Regions from separate parts of the Cytobacillus pseudoceanisediminis genome, predicted to be linked through region 1. Evidence: riboswitches for the same ligand, from Rfam matches in the RefSeq annotation. Region 1 holds a riboswitch; each other region holds the start of a gene.
What was found. A riboswitch is a leader RNA that binds a small molecule or an ion and turns the genes downstream of it on or off. The one in region 1 is predicted to bind S-adenosylmethionine.
Positions count from the first base shown of each region.

Region 2: linked by a shared signal. The riboswitch ahead of M5V91_RS25720 (methionine ABC transporter ATP-binding protein) and the one ahead of metK (methionine adenosyltransferase) in region 1 are both predicted to bind S-adenosylmethionine.
Region 3: linked by a shared signal. The riboswitch ahead of mtnW (2,3-diketo-5-methylthiopentyl-1-phosphate enolase) and the one ahead of metK (methionine adenosyltransferase) in region 1 are both predicted to bind S-adenosylmethionine.

Region 1 is NZ_CP097349.1:5,022,877-5,028,066, forward strand. Features, by position in the region: gene pckA (phosphoenolpyruvate carboxykinase (ATP)) at 1-1,205, opposite strand, end outside; gene M5V91_RS26860 (thiol-disulfide oxidoreductase DCC family protein) at 1,425-1,799, shown strand; SAM riboswitch class I at 1,905-2,030, shown strand; gene metK (methionine adenosyltransferase) at 2,356-3,549, shown strand; gene asnB (asparagine synthase (glutamine-hydrolyzing)) at 3,895-5,190, shown strand, end outside.
Region 2 is NZ_CP097349.1:4,817,179-4,822,368, forward strand. Features, by position in the region: gene M5V91_RS25715 (O-acetylhomoserine aminocarboxypropyltransferase/cysteine synthase family protein) at 1-1,245, shown strand, start outside; SAM riboswitch class I at 1,385-1,488, shown strand; gene M5V91_RS25720 (methionine ABC transporter ATP-binding protein) at 1,642-2,667, shown strand; gene M5V91_RS25725 (methionine ABC transporter permease) at 2,660-3,328, shown strand; gene M5V91_RS25730 (MetQ/NlpA family ABC transporter substrate-binding protein) at 3,341-4,186, shown strand; gene M5V91_RS25735 (carboxymuconolactone decarboxylase family protein) at 4,408-4,779, shown strand; gene M5V91_RS31155 (YuzK family famiily protein) at 5,080-5,187, shown strand.
Region 3 is NZ_CP097349.1:2,481,277-2,486,466, forward strand. Features, by position in the region: gene M5V91_RS13295 (methylthioribulose 1-phosphate dehydratase) at 1-103, opposite strand, end outside; gene M5V91_RS13300 (2-hydroxy-3-keto-5-methylthiopentenyl-1-phosphate phosphatase) at 100-762, opposite strand; partial or broken gene mtnW (2,3-diketo-5-methylthiopentyl-1-phosphate enolase) at 755-1,986, opposite strand; SAM riboswitch class I at 2,073-2,176, opposite strand; partial or broken gene M5V91_RS13310 (pyridoxal phosphate-dependent aminotransferase) at 2,269-3,307, opposite strand; gene M5V91_RS13315 (carbon-nitrogen family hydrolase) at 3,582-4,367, shown strand; gene M5V91_RS13320 (DUF2087 domain-containing protein) at 4,404-4,985, opposite strand; gene M5V91_RS13325 (methylated-DNA--[protein]-cysteine S-methyltransferase) at 5,110-5,190, opposite strand, start outside.

The DNA of each region.
Region 1 (5,190 bases):
GGAAGCGGAAGGAAAGGTGATCCAAAGCAAGTTGAGAACGTTGCCTGCGGTGAAGTGATGCCGCGCTCAGTTCCTGCCAGCTTGGAAGTATATCCGCTTAAGAAATGGTACATTGCCTGCTCTTTTGACAGTTTAGAGATTGGAGGCAATACGCCAAATGCGTCAGCTGTTAAAAATACGATTGTATTAGGATGTCCGGCAATGCTTGGGTCAACAATATTATCGATGGCCTGAAGCTGGTAAGCCGCACGTGTATTTTCAGTTAAAGTGCTGTCATCGTAATCAGCAACCCGAGTTTCGCTGTTTACTACCACATTTTCCAATACAGCCCCAAATCGGATAGCATCAAAAATTTGCGGTTCTTTCTCACGGGATAAGTTAATGCATTTCGCATAGCAGCCGCCTTCAATATTGAAGACGCCATTTGCTGACCAGCCATGCTCGTCATCCCCAATCAGCTTGCGGTTAGGGTCTGCAGATAAGGTTGTTTTCCCTGTTCCGGATAAGCCGAAGAATAAAGCAACATCTCCTTCACGACCAACGTTCGCGGAACAGTGCATAGGAAGGATCCCGTTTTCTGGAAGCATATAGTTCATAACAGAGAAAATGGACTTTTTCATTTCGCCTGCATATTCAGTACCACCGATTAAAACAGTACGGCGCTCGAATGAAATGATGATAAATGTTTCGGACTTTGTGCCGTCAACTGCAGGGTCTGCTTTGAAATTAGGAGCAGAAATGACTGTGAACTCTGCTTGATGATCCAATAGCTCGTCTTCTGCCGGACGAATGAATAACTGATGTGCGAAAAGATTGTGCCAGGCATATTCATTAATTACCTGGATTGGCATGCGGTGCTTTTTATCTGCGCCTGCGAAGCCTTTGAAAACAAATACTTCTTCTTTTTCTTTTAAGTAGTTGATTACTTTATTATAAAGATTAGAGAATGCTTCTTCAGAGATAGGCTGGTTTACGCTGCCCCAATCCATTTTATCTTTATTTGATGCTTCTTCAACAATGTATTTATCTTTAGGAGAACGTCCTGTATACTTTCCTGTAGTAGCGCGTACGGCGCCAGTAGAGGTAAGGGACCCTTCATTGCGGTTTAAAACTTTTTCCACAAGCTGAGGAACGGATAATTGCACTTGAATGTTGCTGCCATTTAATAATTCGCTCAATTCGTTTGATATGCTTACAGAGTTCATCTGATGAATACCTTCCTTTTTTCCGATTTTTTTATGAAAGTGATTACATCTCGAAATTAGTATAACACATTAAAACGATTAGTCTATACTATTACGAAACTTTTTTATTCATGTTATAAAAATGTCATAATTGGACATGCAATTCCACTTTAATCACCTTATAACTGATATATGTTAATATAGAAGAAAGTGTTAATTTTAACATGGGACTGATCTAAAATGAAGACAATTGCCCTCTATGATGAAACTTGTTCTTTATGCAAGGAAACAAAGAAGATATTTAAAAAACTTGATTGGCTGAATAAAGTGGTATGGATTTCTCTGCAGGAGTATGAAAAAATCCCGGATTCTCTCTCGTTTTCCAAGCATGACCTGCGCAGAGAGCTTCATATTATTACTCCATCGGGCGGTGTGAAAAAGGGTTATTCTGCAGTAAGGAGACTGCTGTTCCTCTTTCCTGCCTCCTTTTTAATCAGCCTCCTTTTATATCTCCCATTGACGCCAATACTGGGCGATCCGATCTACAAATGGATTGCTAAAAACAGGCATAAATTTCTAAAGAAAAAATGTGATGATGGAAGCTGTTCGCTGTAAGCATGGAGCATAATTTTCAATGCTGAAATTTTACTGTTAAAAATAATGAAAACTTGTTGACATGATTCGATAAAATACGGTATGATTCAACCTTGAACGGATACTCTCTTATCCCGAGCTGGTGGAGGGACAGGCCCTATGAAACCCAGCAACCTGCTAAACCTGCTAAAAGGCATTTATCAGCAAAGGTGCTAACCTGACGCAAGGACGTAATTCCTTGAACGATAAGAGTGAAAGGCGCGAATCGATTTGCTTTCAACCTTTTCACTATTGAGAAGGTTTTTTATTTTGCACAGGCAATGGGATGAACGGCTTTTGGAATGTACTATTTATGTGAGTTTTTAGCAGCTTGCAGAGAGGCATAAGAAAAGATGGATGCCTGGCTTTCTAGCCAGCGATGCCTATTTTTCTAATAAAAACTCCATGTTTATTTCATACTACTAAGGGAATGAGTTCCGTATCAAACAGAGATCCATGAAATGACAGGGAAAAGTTCTTTTCCGCTTCCCCATTTCTTAATTCTCGCTCAATTTTCTATTTATAAGGAGGAAGCCAGATGTCAACAAAGCGTCGTTTGTTTACTTCTGAATCAGTTACTGAAGGTCATCCGGATAAAATCTGTGACCAAATTTCTGATGCAATCTTAGATGCGATTTTAGCTAAAGATGCGAATGCCCGTGTTGCTGCAGAGACTTCTGTAACAACTGGACTTGTATTAGTTGCAGGTGAAATCACAACATCTACATACGTAGATATTCCAAAAATCGTTCGTGAAACGGTAAAAGAAATCGGTTATACCCGTGCTAAATATGGTTTCGATTCCGAAACATGTGCAGTTTTAACTTCCATTGATGAGCAGTCAGCAGATATTGCAATGGGTGTTGACCAGGCTCTTGAAGCAAGGGAAGGACAAATGAGTGATCAGGAAATCGAAGCAATCGGTGCAGGGGACCAGGGTTTAATGTTCGGTTTTGCATGCAACGAAACGAAAGAGCTAATGCCTCTTCCGATTTCTTTAGCACATAAACTTTCCCGCCGTCTGACTGAAGTTCGTAAAGAAGAAATTCTTCCTTACCTTCGTCCGGACGGAAAAACTCAGGTAACGGTTGAGTATGATGAAAATGACAAGCCAGTCCGCATTGACACAATCGTTATTTCTACCCAGCATCACCCTGAGATCAGCCTGGAGCAAATCCAGCGCAATCTTAAGGAGCATGTTATTAACCCGGTTGTTCCCAAAGAACTAATCGATGAGAATACAAAGTATTTCATCAACCCAACAGGACGTTTTGTAATCGGCGGACCTCAAGGGGATGCAGGCCTGACTGGACGCAAAATCATTGTTGATACTTACGGCGGATATGCCCGTCATGGCGGAGGCGCGTTCTCCGGTAAGGATCCTACAAAGGTTGACCGCTCTGCTGCTTATGCTGCTCGTTATGTAGCGAAGAACCTTGTGGCAGCAGGTTTAGCTGAGAAAGTGGAAGTTCAGCTTGCTTATGCGATTGGTGTAGCACAGCCAGTGTCGATTTCTGTTGATACATTCGGAACAGGCAAAGTCGATGAAGATGTACTAGTTGATCTAGTTAGAAAGCACTTTGATCTTCGCCCTGCAGGAATTATTAACATGCTTGGCCTTCGCCGCCCAATTTACAAGCAGACAGCTGCTTACGGACACTTCGGACGTACAGATGTTGATCTTCCTTGGGAGCGTACGGACAAAGCTGAAATCCTTCGCTCTGAAGCTTAATAGAAAAGCGGAAGCTCTTTGGCCATCCCCGATACTTTAAGGGGGAGACAAAAATATAAAAAGCGGGAGTTGCATTAATCAATGTAACTCCCGCTTTCTTTTTGCGTCATTATACATAAAGGGTGTTTATTCACTTTTCGGTCTTTATGCTCTTTAGTCGTTTATAATTATATGTTATCGTATAAACTTCGGATAATGGCTTAATTTTCCGTGCATATTTTTTATATTCCACGTGCTAATTATAAATGATTAGTGGTAGTATTATAGGGTATGTTTTCTAAGAAAAAGGAGCCGTTAAGGCTGTATCTAAATATTGAGAAAAGAATGGAGTAGGTGACGTACATAATGTGTGGTTTTATTGGTTGTGTACATGAAAAAGCACAAAATTACCGTGACGCAGATAAAGAACAGTTCCAAAATATGAATGATATCATTACCCATCGGGGTCCCGATGATTCAGGATACTATTTTGATGACCATATTCAATTCGGCTTCCGCCGGCTGAGCATTATCGATATCGAAAGCGGACACCAGCCGCTGACATACGAGAATGAGCGTTATTGGATTATCTTTAATGGTGAAATCTATAACTATGTGGAACTTCGTGAAGAACTTCTCAAAGCTGGATTAAGCTTTGAAACAAGCTCCGATACAGAAGTCATAATTGCCCTTTACAGCCATATGAAAGAAAAGGCTGTTGAAAAATTGCGCGGTATGTTTGCGTTTGTCATTTGGGATAAACAGGAACAGTCTCTATATGGAGCCAGAGATCCATTTGGGATTAAGCCTTTCTTTTATTACGATAAGGGAGACCGCACGTTCTTTGGATCAGAGAAGAAGAGCATTCTTTTGGCTCTTCAAAATGATGTATTAAACTATGACTCCCTCCAGCATTATCTGACCTATCAGTTTGTGCCTGAGCCAAACACGATGTCAGAGGGAATCCATAAGCTTGAGCCTGGCCATTATTTTACTAAAAAAATTGGTGCTCAAATGGATATTAAGCGATATTGGAAAGCTGCTTTCCATCCAGTGCAGAAGTCAGAAGCTGATTTCACGAAAGAAATTAGAGATGTTTTGTTCGACTCAGTCAAAATGCATATGCGTGCCGATGTTCCGGTAGGTTCATTTCTTTCAGGCGGAATAGATTCTTCCATCATTGCTTCCATTGCGAAAGAATTCCATCCTGCTATTAAAACATTCTCCGTCGGGTTTGAACGCAATGGCTTCAGCGAGGTGGATGTAGCGAAAGAAACAGCGGAAAAGCTGGGTGTCGAAAACATCAGCTACATCATAACTCCTGAGGAATACATGAATGAGATTCCGAGAATCATGTGGCATATGGACGATCCGCTTGCTGACCCGGCTTGTGTGCCCCTTTATTTTGTAGCAAGAGAAGCACGCAAGCATGTAACGGTTGTACTTTCAGGTGAGGGCGCTGATGAGCTATTTGGCGGCTATAATATTTACCGTGAACCACAATCCCTGGAAGTCTTCAATAAAATTCCTGCCATCGGCAAAAAGCTTCTACGCATGATTGCAAACATGATGCCAGAGGGAATGAAGGGGAAAAGCTTTATCGAACGCGGTGTAACACCAATGGAAGAGCGCTACATTGGAAATGCAAAAATGTTTACAGAG
Region 2 (5,190 bases), 210 kb from region 1:
ACTGGCGCAAGGGCGGTACCGATTTACCAGAACAATGCTTACCAGTTCAAGAATACAGATCACGCTGCAGATCTCTTTGCTCTTAAAGAGCCAGGATATATTTATAGCAGGATACATAATCCGACTGTAAGTGTATTTGAGGAAAGAGTGGCCTTGCTTGAAGGAGGAGTTGGTGCCCTGGCTCTTGCAAGCGGACAATCTGCCATTACGCTTGCCATTTTAAACATAGCTGAAGCAGGGGATGAAATTATTGCTGCGTCCAATTTATATGGCGGTACTTATAATTTGTTTGCAGTCACACTTCCCAAGTATGGAATTAAAGTGAAACTGGTTGATCCAAAAGAGCCGGAAAATTTCCGTAACGCGATTACAGATAAAACAAAGGCCATCTTTGCCGAAACGATAGGGAACCCAAGCTTAAAAATCCTGGATATTGAAAAGGTAGCAGCAATTGCACACGAGAATGGTGTGCCGCTGATTGTCGATAACACTTTTGCTACACCTTATCTATGCAGGCCGATCGAACATGGGGCTGACATTGTTATACACTCTGCGACTAAATGGCTGCTCGGCAATGGAACAACAATGGGAGGAATTATTGTAGACGGAGGAAAATTTGACTGGAATTCCCATAAGTTCCCGGGCTTTACAGAGCCAGATCCCAGCTACCATGATATTGTCTATAGCGAAGCAATTGGCGAGGCGGCTTATATTATCAAAGCACGCGTACAGCTTTTGAGAGACTTAGGGCCTGCTATGAGTGCGCAAAGTGCATTTCAATTCACATTGGGGCTTGAAACTTTGCATGTACGGATGAAAGAGCATGTTGCCAACACGAAAAAAGTAGTGGAGTATCTAGAGGCGCATCCAGCTGTTAATTGGGTCCTGTATCCTGGAAATGAAAGCCATCCGGATAAAAAATTGGCGGATAAATACATGCCGAAAGGAGCAGGAGCTGTGGTTGTGTTTGGAATTGCTGGCGGAAGAGAAGCAGGTGCCAAGCTAATAAACAGCCTGAAGCTTTGGGCACATGTGGCAAATGTCGGGGATGCAAAGAGCCTGATTATCCACCCTGCAAGTACAACTCACCAGCAGCTTGATGAAGAAGGTTTAAAAGCTGCGGGAGTGCCGGAGGATCTAATTCGAATTTCTATCGGAATCGAGAATGCGGAAGATTTGATTGAAGATCTGGAACAGGCGATCGAAGCAGCTGCAGGCATTACATCACTTTCTGCAAAAGCATAAAGGAAAATTTACCATTCATTTTTTTCCGAAAGTTTAAAATTTCTTCGTTGACACCTTTTTGATGGCTATGATACGATAGCAAACGTAATTAATAAACTGCTTAATTTATTAAAATATTAATTGAATATAAATCGTTACGCTCTTATCAAGAGAGGTGGAGGGAAGTGCCCTATGAAGCCCGGCAACCGTCAATTATTTGAAATGGTGCCAATTCACTCAAAGCATAGCTTTGACAGATGAGAGAAAGGACTTAATTTTTAATGCCTTTCTGCTCATGTGCAGAAAGGCATTTTTGCTTTTAGCGCATGAAAGCCTATAAGGAGTAAAAAATAGGGGAATATAAGCAGTCTAATAATTATAATCTGTATCTTTCGATTAAAGAGGTGACAATTCACGTTGATTTCTATAAAAGATGTACAGAAGATTTTCTCTTCAAAAAAAGGCCAGGTAAAAGCTGTTGACAATGTAAACCTGGAAGTAAAGGAAGGAGAAATCTTCGGAGTTATCGGATATAGCGGTGCAGGTAAAAGTACCTTGATCCGCATGCTGAATGGGCTGGAGCTTCCTACCCATGGCAGTGTGACAGTTGCAGGAAATGAGGTTTCAAAGATAAAGGGAAGCAAGCTAAGAAAAGCGCGTCAGGTAATAAGCATGATCTTCCAGCATTTCAACCTATTATGGTCGAGAACGGTAAGAGAGAATATCGCTTTTCCGCTTGAAATTGCTGGTGTTTCCCGGCAGGAAAGGCTGAAAAGGGTAGACGAGCTCATTAAACTCGTTGGCCTCGAAGGAAGAGAAGATGCCTATCCTTCCCAGCTCAGCGGCGGTCAAAAACAAAGGGTTGGAATTGCTAGAGCCCTTGCCAACAATCCAAAAGTACTGCTTTGTGATGAGGCGACATCTGCACTTGATCCGCAGACTACAGATTCCATTTTGGAGCTGCTTGTTGACATCAATGAGCGTCTGGGCTTAACGATTGTCCTAATTACTCATGAAATGCACGTTATCCGTAAAATCTGCCATCGGGTTGCAGTCATGGAAGGCGGCCGAATTGTTGAAATCGGGCCTGTATTGGATGTATTTAGGAATCCCAAAGCTGTGATTACAAAGCGGTTTGTACAGCAGGTGACAGAGCCTGAAGAAACTAAGGAAACGATTGATCATCTGGTCGATTTGTATCCAAAAGGAAAAGTAGTGCAATTAGGGTTTGTCGGCGAATCAGCTGAACAGCCGTTGATTACAAACCTGATCCGTAATTTCCAGGTAACCGTAAATATCCTTCAAGGAAAGATTTCCCAGACACAGAATGGTTCTTACGGTACTTTATTCATCCATGTTGATGGAGAAGCAGAGGAAGTTGCAAAAGCCATTGAATTTATTCATTCTCAGCAGGTTGGCGTGGAGGTGATTTCCAATGCTTAACGAATGGTTTCCAAATGTGAAATGGGATTCCATGTGGGAAGCTACAATGGAAACCCTATATATGACAGCTATTTCTGTTCTCGCAACTTTTATTTTAGGTGCAATTCTGGGATTGCTGCTCTTCCTGACTTCCAAGGGTAACATCTGGGAAAACGCAGCAATTAATAAAGTTATTTCTGCTTTCGTCAATATATTCCGCTCAATTCCGTTTATTATTCTGATCGTGTTATTGATTCCATTTACCAAGTTTCTTCTAGGAACAATGATCGGGGAAGATGCAGCACTGCCTGCATTAATTATTGGTGCCGCCCCTTTTTATGCCCGTATGGTGGAAATAGGCTTGAGGGAAATAGATAAAGGTGTAATTGAAGCGGCCAAGTCTATGGGGGCAAAAACAAGCACGATTATCTGGAAGGTTCTGCTTCCGGAATCAATGCCCGCCCTTGTTTCAGGAATTACCGTTACAGCCATCGCGCTTGTTGGCTACACGGCCATGGCCGGTGTCATCGGTGCTGGCGGACTTGGAAACCTTGCTTACCTGGAAGGATTCCAGAGGAGCCGCAGTGATGTGACGCTTATGGCGACTGTCATTATTCTAATCATCGTATTTATCATCCAGTTTATTGGAGATATCATAACAACTAAATTAGACAAACGTTAAGGAGAGATTCATATGAAAAAATGGTTATCACTTGCTCTTGCACTTGCAGTAGCACTTGTTCTTGCAGCTTGCGGAACGTCAGAAGAAGACGGCAATGCCGGTGAAGGCGGAGAAAGTAAAGAAAGCACTAAAATTACAGTAGGGGCTTCCAACGTCCCACACGCTGAAATCCTTGAAGAGGCAAAGCCATTACTTGAAGAAAAAGGCTTTGAACTTGATGTTGTACCATTCCAGGATTATGTATTGCCAAACCAGGCTCTTGAGTCTAAGGAGCTGGATGCAAACTATTTCCAGCACATTCCTTACCTTGAGTCACAGAAAGCTGAACATGGATATGATTTTACAAATGCAGGCGGAATTCATATCGAGCCAATCGGAGTATATTCTCAAAAATATAAGAGCCTTGACGAACTTCCTGAGGGTGCATCTATCATCATGAGCAACTCAGTAGCAGACCATGGCCGTATACTTTCCATGCTTGAAGCAGAGGGACTTATTACTTTAAATGAAGATGTAGAAAAAACCGAAGCAACTCTGGAAGATATTAAAGACAATCCTAAAAAGTTAAAGTTTGATACTGAATATGAAGCTTCACTTCTTCCTCAAATCTACAATAATGAAGAAGGGGATGCAGTCCTGATCAACTCCAATTATGCAATTGATGCCGGATTGAATCCTCTTAAGGATTCAATTGCAATTGAAGACAAAGATTCCCCATACGTAAATGTAATTGCTGTCCGCTCAGGCGATGAAGAAAAAGAAGGAATTAAAGCTCTTGTAGAAGTGCTTCGTTCTAAAGAAATTCAGGATTTCATTCTTGAAAAATATGAAGGTGCCGTTGTACCGGTATCTGAGTAAGAGTTAAAAAAGCAGGCGTCTATGCGCCTGTTTTTTTTATAGTATAGGTATAATTTTTGAACGTCGATAACAGTCCAGTTCTAGCGCCTGCCTCCTCGAAGGTCGGGAGTGGGCAGGGCGCTTCCGCTTTAATTGCCATATCTCAGGCCCGCTTCCCGTATAGATTGAATAGTAATCAAACATACTAACCTTGAAACTATTTCGAAATGGAGTGAAGCCGAATGGAACATTATCATGAACCTTCAAACTCGATAGAAGCAGCCCTTCATGACTATAAAGTTGGATTGGGTGTTTTCACTGAAAAAATGCCTGATTTAGCACAGCATTATAATGCTTTTACAGAAGCCTGTTTTAAGGAAGGGGTTTTATCCCAAAAGGAGAAGCAGCTGATTGCCCTTGGAATCAGCTTATATTCTCAGGATGAATATTGCATTATTTATCATACGAAAGGATGCATCGATCAAGGTGCGTCAGAAGAAGAAATTCTAGAGGCAGTAGGAGTTACTGCAGCTTTTGGCGGCGGTGCCGCAATGAGCCAGGCGGTTACGCTTGTCCAGGAGGCTATGACAGAATTAAATCAGCAAAATCATTAATAAGCAGCTCCTGCTCAATAGCAGGAGTTTTATTTTTTATGGTAATTTCAGAAAATTATTGAAACAACCATTAATCCAGAGGATATGGCCAGTATTTTAAGAATGCGCATTATGAAAGCGCCTCATGGGTTCTCGTTCCTTATTTTGCTAAAAAAATCAGGTTTTTTCCGCTTTGTGCGGGGTATATGGTGAGTGTTAAGATTTTAGATGTAAAACTAAATGCGAAAGCATAAAAACCGAAAGGATTGATTCATTATCAGTCAGTTACAGCTGAACTACACGAGTGAAATGGAAAAAGCTATGCAAGCTGCCCATGGAGTTGGATATGAAGTGTACAGCCGGAAACATGATATTCGAATGGAAGTTGAAAAAAACGCGAAGAAGATTATCTTCAAAGCCAGCGCTTAGTTG
Region 3 (5,190 bases), 2.5 Mb from region 1:
CCTTAATGGCCAGATTTCCGCTTGTTCCCATAAACCAGTCCCTTTCTGCAAGCTCTTCCTTAATATCTGCAAGCTCATTCCATTTTTCCCCAACTCTGCTCATACCCTCACCTCATTTAATCTTTTTAAAAGCTCAATGCAATCATAGAATGTTTCAAAGGCAGAATGATTTAGGTTCATCTCTTTGCTTTTCTCCAGGAGCAGATCTCTGGCAATGACAAAGTCTGCCTGTTTGGCAGCCTCCAGATCGGTTACTGAATCTCCGATCACCACTTTAAAGGTGTTCTCATCCACCAGTTTCCTCATAATAGAAGGCTTGCAGCAGCCGCAATTCTTATTGCATTTTTCATCGCAGCTATGGGGCCATAAGATATTAATTGTATCGCCGCTAAAATCAGAACTATTGCAGAACACCTCTTCAAAGGGTCCATACTTATCCAGTACAGGAGCCACAAAAAAATCTATTCCTCCGCTGACTATATAAAGCGGTATTTTTTCTTTTTCCAGATAATCGATAAATGGCTGAAATCCCTCTCTTACTCTTGCATTTTCTAAGATGAAATCGGTGATAGCATCTTTCAGACTGCTTGGCAGAAGGGAAAACATCTTTCCTACTCCTTCTTGAATGGTAATTTCCTGTCCCAGAACTTGATTTTTTATCCCCTCCCATTGAGAAGGAGCAAAGTGCTTCATGATATGAATGATGTTATCGTTTTCGGTAATAGTTCCATCAAAATCACAAAATACCGCCACTTTAGCCATTCTTTACAGCCACCTCTTTGTACCCCCACAGATCAATCGCTTTTTTTAATTCAGGGAAGTTTGATGGAGCATCTGTTAAAGAAGCCCCATTTAAAATTAAATCTATTGCCTGGCGGAATGCCAAACCGCCTCCTCTTGCCCCATCCGGATGCCCATGTACGCCACCTCCGGCATTAATTACACTGTCTATTCCGAAGTCTTCGAAAAGCAAAGGTACAAGACCCGGATGGATGCCGGCTGATGGAACCGGAAAGGTTCTTTTGCAGAAATCATTCCTAGTCAGGGTATCCCCAATTGATAAGGCCAGAGTTTTTTCAAGGGCAACCGATCCATAAGGTGAAGGGAATAGAGAAAAGTCTGCGCCTGCATACCTGAGGAGTTTGCCTAAAAGCAAAGGATAGGAAATCCCATAAACACTTGAAGCAGAAAGAGCTCCACTAACTGCAGGATGTGCCATGATAGGCAGCCCTATCTCATCATCTTCTCTTAATGACTGCAAAACATCGAGCCCATACGAGAATACGTTGAAGAGAAGAAGATCTGCACCAAGTCTGGATGCTTTCCTTGCCTTATCTTTTAAATCAAAAGACCTGCCTGTTAAATTCACAGCATATAGGGTACGGTGGCCTGTTTCCTCATAAACCTGCCTTAGCACTTCTTTGCCTTCGGTTATCCGGGCTTCAAAAGGTGTAAGGCGGTTTTCAAATAGAATTTCATCATCTTTTACAAGGTCGATGCCGCCAAGGGCCTGTTCCCTCAGCTGCGAAGTTAAAAAATCCATGTCTTTGCCCAGCACCCCTTTGAAGATGCTCATCAGAAGGGGTCTATCATATACATTCAGTTTTTCCCTCAGTCCGTCAATCCCGAATCGTGGCCCAGGAAAAAAGCTTTTAAGTTCATTGGAAAACTGTAAATCTAACAATTTAATCTTTCCATCCAATGATAGTTTTCCAAAGACTGTTGTTAATATTGCCGGTAAATCAGGACTGAAATTAACAGTTGGATAGGCAATCTTAATGACTGCGGCTGTTTCCTTTTTTCTTCATCTTTAGTATAGTCTTCAACAGAAACGACCCTGCCTTTATGCTTTTCCAGCTGCTGTTTTTCTAGTTCCGGCAAATGGGTCCATGACCCGACCGTTAAGCCTAAAGCGATCTCCTCGGCCTTTTTCTCCGGGTTATGTTTTTCATCATGAACCAGATACGTTGCAATAATTTCACTCATGTATATTCTTCCTTTCAAAAATCAAAGAATGAAAACAATAAAAAACCTCTTCAAATAAGAAGAGGTTAGGATAGCAATCTAACATCTTCTTATCTTTCAGCTATAAGCTGCAAGATTTAGCACCGTGCTCATGTATAAGTCGGTTGCCGGGCTTCATAGGGCTAGTCCCTCCGCCTGCTCTTGATAAGAAAACGAAACGAGTATTCAGTTAATTTAGAATTAAAATTTAATTAGAATTATGACAGTGCTTAATATTTTTGTCAATTGAATTATGAGAAAAATTTAAAATAAATTTAATTTTTTTATTCTGCCCACTGCTTCTTTAAGTCTCTCCTCAGATGTCAGTAAACCCGCTCTCACATACCCTTCTCCAAAATCACCAAATCCGATGCCTGGTGCAACCGCAATATGCGCTTTATCCAAGAGATAGTCAGCAAACTCTTCCGATGTAAATTGTTCAGGGACCTTGAGCCATGCAAAAAAAGAGCCTTTAGGAGCTTGAACATTCCAGCCGATTTCCCTGAGGCCAGAGATGAATGTATTACGTCTGGATTCGTATATGGAATTCAATTCTTTAACACAATCCTGTGGTCCTGACAGAGCAACTGCTGCAGCTTCCTGAACAGCACCAAACAAGCTGACGTATAGATGATCCTGCATAAGGTTCAGTGCTGCGATGACACTTGCATTTCCAGCTGCAAATCCAACTCTCCAGCCTGCCATATTAAATGTTTTTGAAAGTGTATAAATTTCAATTCCGACCTCTTTTGCCCCTTCTGCCTGAAGAAAGCTTTCAGGCTTTATGCCGTCAAAACCAATTCCTCCATATGCAAAATCATGGACGATGCAAATACCATGGCTTCTGCTCAAATCAACTGTTTCTTGAAAAAGTCCTTGTTTGCCACTGCTCCAGTGGGATTATTTGGATAATTAAGGAACATCAGTTTGGCTGCATTAAGCTGGTCTGCTGACAATTCACTGTATACTGGCAGGAAGTTATTTTCTTCTCTTAGAGACATTGTCACCATTTTTGCTTTGGCAAGTGCAACACCTGACCAATAATCAGGATATCCCGGGTCCGGAACCAATACGCTGTCCCCAGGGTTTAAAAGGCATTGAGGGATTTCAACCAATCCTGCTTTACCACCAAAAAGGATGGCTATTTCGGTTTCAGGATCCAATTCAACATTAAATTCCCTTTTATAAAAGTCAGCAGCTGCCTTTTTAAATACGGGAAGCCCTGGAAAGGGGAATATTTATGGTTTTGCGGATTATCGGCTGCACTTTGAAGACTCTTGACAATATGCTCTGGTGTAGGCATGTCAGGATTGCCCTGTCCAAGATTGATGACATCATGCCCTTGTTGGAGTTTTCTCCCCACTTTGGCTGTCAAAGATGCAAAAAACTGTTTAGGCAGACTTTTCAAAAGATCTGATTGCGGATAATTTACCAAATTGTTCACCTGCTTAAAAAAAGATTGAAAATATAGTCACAAATGATATAACGTAAATGGTAAGATGTAAAGTAAAATTTTGAAAATTTCCATCTATCGGACTAATTTTACCATAAGGATATGATGATTGCGGGGGAGTTTTATGAAATTAAAGATTGCCTGTTTGCAAATGGATATTGCATTTGGAAAACCTGAGGATAATTTTAAAGCAGCCGAAATCATGATTAAAAAGGCGCTTAGGGATAAACCGGATGTTATTGTGCTGCCGGAACTTTGGACGACTGGTTATGACTTGACCAGATTGGGTGAAATTGCAGACCAGGATGCAGAATCATCGCTAGTCTTTTTGAAAGAGGCCGCACAGAGCAATCGGGTTCATATGATTGGCGGATCTGTTGCAAAGAAAACACCCGATGGCATTTACAACACTCTGCTGATTGTAGATAACCAAGGTGACCTTATACATGAATACAGCAAGCTGCACTTGTTCAAGCTGATGAATGAACATCTCTATCTGAACGGAGGGACAGCCAAGGGAGTTTTTTCACTGGAAAATAGGAAGTTTGCAGGGATGATTTGTTATGATATCCGTTTTCCTGAGTGGGTGCGGACCCATACAGCGGAAGGTGCTGAAGCTTTATTTGTAGTAGCTGAATGGCCATTGGCCCGGCTGGCACATTGGCGGGCACTTTTGATTGCGCGTGCCATTGAAAACCAGTGCTACGTAATTGCATGCAACCGCTCCGGGTCTGATCCTGACAATGTCTTTGCTGGCCATTCGATGATTATAGATCCTTGGGGAGAAGTGCTTGCAGAAGGTTCTGAAACGGAAGAAATCCTATATGCTGAGATAGACCTGGAAAAAGTGAAAGAAGTCCGCAGCATGATTCCGATTTTTACCGACCGCAAACCGGATTATTACTATTGAAGGCATGCAGGGCCCTAACTGGGGCCCTGCCTTGCTTTACCCTTCTATTTTCGCCCACATTTCCGGAGGGTTTAATTCATAAATGCCATTTTCCCTGTACATATAATGATTTATAATAAATTCTCTGCGTATCGTAGCATAGTCTTCATGATACTGTTGAATATATTCGTTGAGCTCTTTTTCTTCATATTTTTTCCCCATTTTCAATCCTTTGATTAGATGCTCAAAAACCATGAGTCTCTTCTTCCTCTGTGCAGGAATATTCTTCAGCTTTCCATCTTTGGTAAAGAAATTTTCAATAACCTTCTGGCTTTCTATATTTTGTTCTTCCATTTTCTTAACCTCCTCTTTATCTGCCAATTTTGCAAGAACACCTGATTGGTGTTTCAGTACGGATTCATTTAAATAAAAATAAACAGTATTTTTATCTCTTCTCTGATAAACAAGGTTTATTTCCCTCAGTTTATTTAAATGATGAGTAATGGTTGGCGGAGTTAAACCAAGCTTCCCCGCTATCGCCTGTCCATGCAAAGGCCCTTTGGCAAGGAGAAAAACAATCCTGATTCTGGTTGGGTCTCCCATTGTCTTATAAAAAGCTACTAAACGATTTAATTGCATATTTTCAGCGCCCTCATTTCGATTGATATCTAATTAGATGATAATCGAATCCCGCTCGTTCAGTCAACCATATATATAATACCCCCATAAAAAAATCACCTAAGAGGTGATTGTTAAGATTGAGCTATTTTATATAATTAGACCCTTCGAGTGCTAGCAGTACTTCTTTAATTTCAGTCCTGTTTCCTGCATAACCCGTTAACGA